3 regions of the Arthrobacter sunyaminii genome follow, and region 3 is predicted to be linked to each of the others. Evidence: predicted binding sites of a transcription regulator. Region 3 holds the regulator's gene; each other region holds the start of a gene.
The links. Region 3 encodes LexA, which represses DNA repair genes until DNA is damaged. Its sites were predicted from a motif close to TCGAACANNTGTTCGA; they were not measured.
Positions count from the first base shown of each region.

Region 1: the regulator LexA is predicted to act here: its motif matches at 1,317-1,332, upstream of KG104_RS10875 (DUF6504 family protein).
Region 2: the regulator LexA is predicted to act here: its motif matches at 1,107-1,122, upstream of KG104_RS16810 (LexA family protein).

Region 1 is NZ_CP076456.1:2,438,350-2,441,623, forward strand. Features, by position in the region: gene KG104_RS10870 (DNA polymerase III subunit alpha) at 1-912, opposite strand, end outside; gene KG104_RS10875 (DUF6504 family protein) at 925-1,236, opposite strand; gene KG104_RS10880 (MDR family MFS transporter) at 1,401-3,050, opposite strand; gene KG104_RS10885 (MDR family MFS transporter) at 3,095-3,274, opposite strand, start outside.
Region 2 is NZ_CP076456.1:3,689,535-3,692,808, forward strand. Features, by position in the region: gene KG104_RS16800 (ABC transporter permease) at 1-33, opposite strand, end outside; gene KG104_RS16805 (ABC transporter ATP-binding protein) at 30-965, opposite strand; gene KG104_RS16810 (LexA family protein) at 1,141-1,566, shown strand; gene KG104_RS16815 (Y-family DNA polymerase) at 1,575-2,861, shown strand; gene KG104_RS16820 (PadR family transcriptional regulator) at 2,858-3,232, opposite strand; gene KG104_RS16825 (hypothetical protein) at 3,235-3,274, opposite strand, start outside.
Region 3 is NZ_CP076456.1:1,427,024-1,430,297, forward strand. Features, by position in the region: gene KG104_RS06265 (ATP-dependent DNA helicase) at 1-1,039, shown strand, start outside; gene lexA (transcriptional repressor LexA) at 1,179-2,009, opposite strand; gene KG104_RS18030 (LysM peptidoglycan-binding domain-containing protein) at 2,613-2,891, shown strand; gene KG104_RS06280 (histidinol-phosphate transaminase) at 3,037-3,274, shown strand, end outside.

The DNA.
Region 1 (3,274 bases), 1.0 Mb from region 3:
GAGCATCCGGGCGGCCCCGGCGGTTCCGTAGCCCGCCTCGTTGCTGATCTCGCGGGCAAGGGACTTCATCTGCGCGGCGCTCTTCAGCCAGCCCTGTCCGTTGGGCTGCAAATCCGGAAGCCGCCCCATGGAGGTCAGCGCCCGGGCTGCGTCCAGGACGTCGGCGGTGGCGGCGCCGTCGGCATCCACGTAGCGCACAGCGTTGGTGAGGATGGCCGGCAGCTGCATTTCATCCGCCAGGCGGAGCATGCGCACGGCGTGGGCCAGGCTGAGGTTGGTCCCCGGGGCGCTGAGGTGGGCCACCACCTCCACGGCCAGTGATGCGCGCGGCAGCGTCTCCTGCCAGCGGCGAAAGAGTGTGCGGGCGACGGCGTAGCTGCGGCTGCGCATGGCGGTGCCGACGTCGGAATGCGGTCCCACCAGGACGGTCAGGAGCGGCTCGTGATTAGTGTCACCGCCGGCTCCGGGGCCGCGGGCACCGGAGCCCCCACCGCCGTCGTCGCCCGCTGCCCGTGACGCCAGCTGCGCCATGGTCACCCCCACCGGTTTGCTGCCCTTGCGTGCCGCGGACGCTGAGGTGCCGGCGTGTGCATCGGAAATCAGCCGGCACAGCGCGCGGTAGCCGGCTCCCTGCCGACGGCCGCGGGCCAGGACCACAACTCTTCCGGTGACCGGCCGGGCACCGGAAGCATCCGGCTCCCCCAGCACCGCCAGATCCACCCCCACGATCGGATCAATGCCGGCGTCCATGCAGGCGCGCAGGTGCTTGACCGTTCCGTACAGTCCGTCACGGTCGGTGCAGGCGAGCGCGTCTGCACCGTCGGCCGCAGCGGCCTGCGCCATTTCCTCCGGCCAGGACACTCCGTAGTGGGCGCTGAAGGCGGTGGCGGCATGCAGATGGGTGAAGCTCATATCCGGCAGTTCCTAGGCGCTTTCCCGCAGGGCGTCATGGATACGGATCAGGCGCCAGCGGCCGGAGCTGATGTCATGCGAGAGATCCAGGGTGCGCAGCGGCGAACGCGGGGTCAGCCGGGCCTGTACCCGCCAGATCTCCGAATCCACCAGCCCCGGACCGCGTCCGCGTTCCGCCCGGGCTTCCTCATCCCACCAGTTCCGGCGCTCATACCAGCGCACGGGATCCGCTGCCACCTTGTAGGTGCGGCCGCTCCAGACAAGCCGAAGCGGCTGGCCGGCGGGTGAGCACACCACCTCTACCGCCTCACTGAAGACACCCATTCCAGCTTCCTCCCAGCCGCAGGCGTGCCCGCACCCAAGCCGTCGCGGCGGCCAAAATTGGTTTGTGGACAGCAACTAATTCGAACATATGTTCTAACAGTTTCCAGTGTACGGCCATCATCTGACAATCGGCACTCCCGCCGCCGGATTCCTCCGCGGACGCCCTAAACTTCCTCCCCCGCTTCCGTCCGGACCGCGGTGGACAGCGGGGTCTCCCGGATAAACAGGCACAGCACCAGGGCTACTGCGACAATGGGCACACTGAGCAGGAAGATCGGCGGCAGCGCGTGCCCAAAGGCCGCGCCGATGAAATCCTGCACCGGCGCCGGCAGACCCCGCAGCGTCGTCGGGCTCAGGGAATTGATGTCCCCGCCCACCGCTGCCCCCGCCCCCTGCGGCGCCGCGGCAATCTCATTGCCCAGGCGGTGGATGAAGATGGAGCCGAACAGCGCAATACCAAAAGAGGCACCGATCTGCCGGAAATAGTTCGCCGCGGAAATTGCAGCCCCCATGTCCCTGCCGGGGACGCTGTTCTGCACAATCAGCACCAGGTTCTGCATCAGCATTCCAATGCCCAGGCCCATCACCAGCATCCCGAGCGCCGTGAAGCTGTACGGCGTGGTGTCGGAAATCCGGGACAGCAGCACCAGGCCCGCAATGATCACCGCGCAGCCCAGGATCGGATAGATCTTGTACTTTCCCGTGCGGGAAATCAGCTGGCCGGTGCCGATGGAGGTGAGCAGCAGCCCGCCCATCATCGGCAGCATCATCAGTCCGGATTCGGTGGCAGTGGCCCGGTTGACCATCTGCAGGAAGGTGGGCAGGTAGGAAATGGTGGAGAACATGGCGATGCCCACGGAGATGCCCACCAGCACGGGCAGCAGGAAGTTACGGTTGCGGAACAGGCCCAGCGGCATGATCGGCTCCCGGGACTTCAGCTCCACCCGCACAAATGCCGCACCCGCAGCCAGGGTCAATGCGGCCAGAGCCAGGATCTGCGGACTTGACCAGGCATAGGTGGTGCCCGCCCACGTGGTGAGCATGATCAGGGCGGCGCTCGCAACGGCCAGCAAGGCAGCGCCGGCGTAGTCCAGCCGCGGGCGGGCTCCCTGGGGTTTGGCCAGCTGCAGGGAGGTGATGACGACGGCGAGCGCCACCGCTCCGATGGGCAGGTTGATGTAGAAGACCCACCGCCAGGACCAGGCATCGGTGATCCAGCCGCCCAGCAGCGGTCCGCACACGGAGGCAAGTCCGAAGGCTGCTCCGATCAGTCCCATGTACTTGCCGCGCTCGCGCGGAGAGACGAGGTCTCCCAGGATGGCCTGCGCGCCGATCATCAGTCCGCCGCCGCCGAGGCCCTGCAGTGCACGGAAGCCGATCAGCTGACCCATGTCCTGCGCCAGCCCGGACAGCATGGAGCCGACCAGGAACACCACAATGGCGAAAATGAAGATGCTCTTGCGGCCAAACAGATCGCCGAGTTTTCCGTAGATCGGCAGGCCGATGGTTGCTGCCAGGATGTAGGCAGTGACCACCCAGGACAGGTGCTCGAGCCCGTTGAGGTCCCCCACGATGGTGGGCAGCGCGGTCGCCACGATGGTCTGGTCCAGGGCTGCCAGCAGCACGGACAGCACCAGCCCGGTGAAGACCAGGGGCAGGTTCCGTTTGGGCATCGCCGCCGGCGCGGCCTCCTCCCGGTGCCGCCCGTGCTTTCGCGTACCCTGCAGCTGCCTACCCGGCGCAGGCCCCGGATTGCCGGGAACCAATGCTGCCGGGCTCGCGGCGATCCGTGGTGAAAGTGCTTTGTGGGACATGTGGTGCGGTCTCCTAGCCGGTGGTGCCTGATGCCGGTTAACGCTTACCTGGCGGTTGGTTCCTGCTCCGCATCTCCGAGGTGCACCCGCGCGGTCTCGGACAGCGGAATCTGTTTGATGAACAGGGTCATGATCAGGCCGGCGCCCAACGCCGGAATGCCGAGCAGGAAAATTGGCGGCAGGGCATCCCCGAAGGCCTGGGCAATAAAGTCCCGCACCGGCGC
Region 2 (3,274 bases), 1.7 Mb from region 3:
GGACTGCCGGCGGGCAGTGGGTGGTGCGCTCATTGCTCTGCTCCCGCCTCGTCACCGTAGTGGCGCAGGAACAGCTCCTCCAGTGACGGCGGGGCAATGGTCAGGTTTTGCACGCCGGCTTCGGCCAGCAGTGCCAGGATGCTGTTCACCTGCGCATTGTAGACGTCGAACCGCAGATATCCGTGCTCCGCACTGAGGTTGTGCACCCCCGGTGCAGCGGCCAGCGCGGCCGGATCCGCCGTCGTCGTCGCCGTGACCGTGGACCGGGTGAGGTGGCGCAGCTGGGCCAGGGTGCCGGTTTCCACGTCGCGGCCGGAGCGGATGATGGTGACGGTGTCGCACAGCTTTTCCACCTCGGCGAGGATGTGGCTGGACAGCAGCACGGTACGTCCCTCGCTGCGCAGGTTCCGGATCTCCTCGGTGAACGCGGCCTCCATGAGCGGATCGAGGCCCGAGGTGGGTTCATCGAGCAGGAACAGCTCAGCATCTGAGGCGAGCGCGGCGACCAGCGCCACCTTTTGCCGGTTGCCTTTGGAATAGGTGCGCGCCTTCTTGGTGGGGTCCAGCTCGAAGCGTTCCAGCAGTTCAGCGCGTCGTGCCGCCTGCCGCTTCGCGTTCCGGTCCTTCCCCGCGGTCCGCTTGCCGGCATGTAGCCGGGTGAAGATGTCAATGGCTTCCCCGCCCGTCAGGTTCGGCCAGAGGGTGGTGTCCCCGGGAACGTAAGCGATCCGGCGGTGGACGGCGACGGCGTCCGCCCAGGGATCCATGCCCAGCACCGCGGCGGTTCCGGCGTCAGCGCGCAGCACGCCCAGCAGCACCCGGATGGCGGTGGATTTCCCGGCTCCGTTGGGCCCCAGAAATCCGGCGACCTGTCCCTCCTCCACCGTGAGCGAGAACCCGTCCAGAGCACGGGCAGAGCCGAAGGCCTTGACGAGGCTGGTCGTTTCGACGGCGGGCTGATTCATGGGAGCTCCGGTGGCATCAGACGTGGCCGGGGCCCGTCTTGCGCCCGGTCTGCCCTGGCTGGCAGCAATGTCCACCCAGTCTGCGGCAACTTGCGCCGTTCGCCAAGGTGTTTTCCATGCTCAGTGCTAACCTGTTGGTATTCGAAGGTGTGTTCTAGGGAGGTGTGCGGTGCCCGTGTTTTCCTCCGACTCTGCGCCGCGTTCCGGCGGCGCGAAGGAACAGCCGGCCACCCGCGGTTCAACGCTTCCGGCCGGGTTCGCATCACCCGCCCAGGACTATTACGACGCCGGCATTGACCTGAACCGGCACCTGATCCGCGATGCCACGTCCACCTTCATCATGCGGGTTTCCGGCAACGCCATGGACGAAGCCGGCATCAGCGACGGAGACGAGCTGATCGTGGACCGGTCGCTGACGCCCAAAGACGGGTCGGTGGTTGTTGCCGTTCTGAACGGAGAGCTGATCATCCGGCGGCTGCTGTTGACCGGCCAGGGGATCTTCCTGCGCGCGGACAGCCCGGACGCAGAAGACATCCGGGTGCCGGATCCCGCGGAACTGTCCGTCTGGGGTGTCGTGACCCGGTGTCTGCACCATGTCTAGGCCGTCTCATGGCTGAGCAGCACCGCATCGCACTCGTGGACGTAAACAGCTTCTACGTCTCCTGCGAGCGCCTTTTTGACCCGAAGCTGGCCGGCATTCCCGTGGTGGTGCTCTCCAACAACGACGGCTGCGTGGTGGCCCGCTCCGATGAGGCCAAGGCCCTGGGCATCAAGACGGGTGAGCCGTGGTTCAAGCTGGCCGAGGCCGCTCCGAAGCTGGGCCTGGTGCAGCGCTCGAGCAACTATGAGCTGTACGGGGACCTGAGCTCGCGCGTGATGCAGCTGCTGGCACGCTTCTCCTCCGAGCAGGAGATTTACTCCATCGACGAGTGTTTCCTGCACCTGCACGGCACCGATGACGAACTGCGGACCCGGGGCACTGACATCCGGGCTGCCGTGGCGAAGAACATCGGCCTGCCGGTCTGCGTGGGGATCGGCCCCACCAAAACCCTGGCCAAATTCGCGAACCGGATCGCCAAGCAGAATCCCCACATGGGCGGGGTCTGCAACCTCGACACCCTGGATCCCGCCGTCGTCGACACCATCATGTCCCGCGTGCCGGTCACCGGCCTGTGGGGCGTGGGCGCGCGCAACGGTGTCCGGCTGAATGCGCTGGGCATCCACACTGTCGCGGATCTGCGCGCCGCCGATCCCGCCGCGATCCGTGCGAAGTTCTCCGTGGTGCTGCAGCGCACGGTGCTGGAACTGAACGGCACCGCCTGCATTCCCATGGAAACCGAGTCCGCAGACAAACAGCAGGTCCTCTTTTCACGCAGCTTCGCGACGCCGGTGACTACACAGGAATCGATGCGCCAGGTCATGAGCCTGTACGCCCAGAAAGCGGCCATTCGACTGGCCAAGGAGGGACAGCTGGCCAGCGTCATGACGGTTTTTGCGTCCACGTCGCGCTTCAGCGGCACTGAAGCATCCTCACCTTCGGCTACGGTCCGGCTTCAGCGGCCCACCGCGGATCCCCTGGTGCTCACCCGGGCCGCGATTGACGCCATGGATCCCCAGGTGGTGGAGGGTGCCCGGTATGCCAAGGCCGGAATCATGCTCACGGGCCTCTCCCCCGCCGGCGCCGAGCCGGTGTTCGACCTGTTCGATGCCGGACCGGAGCAGAAGGACATCGGGCCGCTGCTGGCGCAGGTCACCGACAAGTACGGTGCTGCCAGCATTGGCCTGGGACTGGCCGGGATGTCCACAGCCAAGCCGGACTGGACCATGGCGCGGAACTTCGCTTCCCCGCGCTACACCACCGAGTGGTCTGATCTTCCGGTGGTGAAGGCGGTTTAGCGGCCAGGTTTCCTGCCGGCTCCAGGGCCCGGAAATTCAACCAGGCTGGCGGTGATTCCGGCAAGGAACTGCGACCCCAAGCCTGTCAGGGAGATCTCCTTGCGCTTTGCCCCGGTGCGCGGGACATCGACCTCCGCACTGTGCAGGAGACCGGTGTCCTGCAGCCTTTTCAGGGTGCGGTAGAGACTGCGCTCGGTGATCTGCCAGCCGGTGCCTGCTGCAACCTCTTCTGCAACCCTGGCCACCGTCACCGGTTGATGCTCGGCCACTGCCCGCAAAACCACCGGCGTCAGCATGGATTTCTTGTAGGTCTCCACCCAGGATTCGACCCGGGCTTGAACCCATTCCTGTTCCTCAACGGGTCGGGCCACGCTCAGTCTTCCCATCCGCGGCCCAGCACGACGCCGGCGAGG
Region 3 (3,274 bases):
CTCTGATTCCAAGCCCGAGCCCGGGGAAACCGCAGACGGTGGCCGGCAGACGGCCCGTTCACGGCTTATGGCCGTGCTGACTGTTTGCGAGCGGCTGATCTCGGCGCCGGCGGCCGGCGAGGTGATTTGGGCGTCCCGGCCCAGTTCCTTCTCCCCGTCGGGAGGTTTTTCACCGCCCGACGAGACCGCCCCCGCCACCCTGAACGTTGCCCCGCTGTCAGTGGCGGGACGGCTGCGTGAAGGATTGTTTGACGGGCACACCGTTGTCCTGACCTCGGCAACCCTGGCGATCGGCTCCGAGTTCGGGCCGGTGGCCGGTGCCCTGGGCCTGCTGGGTCCGGGTGCACCGTCGTGGACCGGAACCGACGTCGGCAGTCCCTTCGATTACCCGCGCCAGGGGATTCTGTATGTGGCCAAGGATCTGCCCAAGCCGGAGCGGGGTACCTCCGAGGCTCAGCTGGATGAAATCGAAGCGCTGCTTAAGGCCTCCAACGGCGGCGCGCTGGGCTTATTCTCCTCTCGGCGGGCGGCCGAAGATGCCGCCGATGCCATGCGCACCCGGGTGGATTTCCCCATCCTGTGCCAGGGGGAATCTTCCATGTCTTCACTGGTCAAGCAGTTCTCTGAAGAGCCGGATACCTGCCTCTTCGGCACCATGTCGCTATGGCAGGGCGTGGACGTTCCCGGAGCCGCGTGCCGGCTTGTCCTCATCGACCGCATCCCGTTTCCCCGTCCCGATGACCCGCTGATGACCGCTCGCACCCGAGCAGTGGCCAAGGCCGGCGGCAACGGGTTCATGTCCGTGGCGGCGACCCATGCCGCCGTGCGTCTGGCACAGGGGGCAGGGCGCCTGATTCGTGCGGCGGGGGACCGCGGTGTGGTGGCTGTCCTGGACTCCCGGCTGGCCACGGCCCGGTATGGGGGCTTCCTGCGCGCAGCGCTGCCGCCGTTCTGGTCCACCACGGACCGCTCCGTGGTGCTCTCCGTTTTGGGTCGGCTCGCAGAGCAGTCGGCAGCCGAGGAGCTGTCGGCGGGATAGGCGGGCTGCGGAGTTAACCGCGGCACTCTGCGGCCCAGTGAGGCCGGGCAGCAAAGACATGGACATGCAAATGGCGGCCGGAATATTTCCGGCCGCCATTTGCGTGCTTTCCGCTGCAGGGATCCCGCCGGGACGTCGGCTAAAGAGCGCGCATCACCGAGACAACTTTGCCCATGATGACGGCGTGATCGCCCACAATGGGCTCGTACCGCGTGTTCTGCGGCAGCAGCCAGGTGTGGCCGTTGCGCTGCCGGAAGGTCTTGACCGTGGCTTCATCGTCGAGGAGGGCAGCCACAATGTCACCGTTCTCAGCTGTCGGCTGGCGGCGCACAACCACCCAGTCACCGTCGCAGATGGCGGCATCAACCATGGAGTCTCCCGAAACCTTCAGCATGAAAAGGTCACCGTGTCCCACCAGCTGACGGGGCAGCGGCATGATGTCCTCCACCACCTGCTCCGCAAGGATGGGTCCGCCGGCGGCGATGCGGCCGACCAGCGGCACCATGGCGGTATCAACGGAGGTGGCAAGCTCGGTTACCGAGGCCAGCGCCGGGGCTGAGCCTGCGCCCTCTTCACGCTGGTCTCCGGTGCGCCCCGCAGCGCCGGCTGAAGGGCTGTTGTCCGTGCCGGAGCCGGGGCGTCCCGGAGCCTCCTCGGCTGCCGTACCGGAGGATCCGTCACGGAGCATCAGGGGAATGAGGATTTCCATGGCGCGGGGGCGCTTCGGATCACGGCGGATGTAGCCGAGCTTCTCCAACTGCATGAGCTGGTGGGTCACGCTGGACAGGCTGGCCAGGCCAACCGTGTCGCCGATTTCGCGCATGGTGGGCGGATAGCCGTTGGTGCTCACGGACCGCTGAATCATCTCCAGGACGGTCTTCTGCCTGGGGGTGAGCCCCTTGGGGCGCGCACGGGTGCCTGTGGCAGCTGGTTTGTTGGTGCTGTCTTCGGAAGCAGTCCTGCGGGCCACGTCGGGTTCCCTTCGGGTCAGCTGGTCCCGGCAATGCCGGGGCTGGTCGGTAAATGTCTAATCGGGTACAAACCGGGACGTATTGGCCGTGCAAGCCGTTCCGGCGGTTATGTCAGAGGCAGCTGATTCAGTGATCCTGAGGAACCGCTCCGACGCCTGGGCTTCGAGTCGATCCGCAGAACCCGTTGAAGGTTCCCTCTTGTCCTCAACGTTAAGCGAGCAGTGCGGTGTTTTCAAACATTTGTTCGAGCGAGTCTCGACTTTATTAGTAGATAGGTGCTAGAAATAACTCAGCAGAAATCGAACATACTTTCGACAGCCGCCCTCAGCGGAGGTTCGGGTAAGTCGATCAGCTTCCAATCGTTCGAATATGGCTTCGGGTATTTCCCGCAGCCATCGAACCGGAAAGGTGTTGCAATGACAACCCAAACAGTCCCGACAGCTCGAACAGCTGATTCGAGTCATACAGCTGCTTCAATCCATACAGCTGCGTCAAAAACAGCTGCGTCAAACACATCTCCCTCACAGCACCTCGATTCCCGGCCTTCAAATCCTTCCCTGCCGGTCAAGACGAACTCGCTGCACCTGACCCGCAGGGGCCGTTTGGTTTTCATCGGCCTCCCGCTGATGCTCGCCGCGGCGGCTGCGCTCATTGTGCTGGGCTTCTTCACCGCTCCCGCCATGGCCTCCAGCGGGGGGCCGGACGTGACAAGAACCGTCCAGGTCAGTGTGGCTGCGGGTGAGTCCCTGTGGGGCCTGGCGCAGGAGTTCGCTCCTGAGCGTGACCCGCGGGATGTCATGGAAGACATCATGGAACTCAACAACCTGACTGAATCCCGCCTCATCGTTGGTGCTCAGCTTTACATTCCCGTTGAACGCTGAGTCCGCAACAACGCTGAGCCGCAACACCTCAGGACGAAACACCCAGAGCCAAATAAGTCAGTGCTCAATAACGCGGGACGTAACAAGGCAGGGCGTGCAGCCCGCAGATTCTTCCCGCTCCGCCTTCGAGTCTTAAGCTGTACAGGTGACTGAACAGCTGGCGAGACTCAACCGACTTCCTCTGCGCGATGACCTCCGCGGACTGACGCCCTATGGCGCACCCCAGTTGGATGTGCCCATCCTGCTGAATGTCAACGAGAATACGCATGGCCTGCCGAAATCCGTGCGGGAGGCGATTGCGATCTCCGTGGAGCGGGCCGTGGCCGGACTGAACCGCTACCCGGACCGGGAATTCACGGAACTGCGGGACCGGCTTGCCGCTT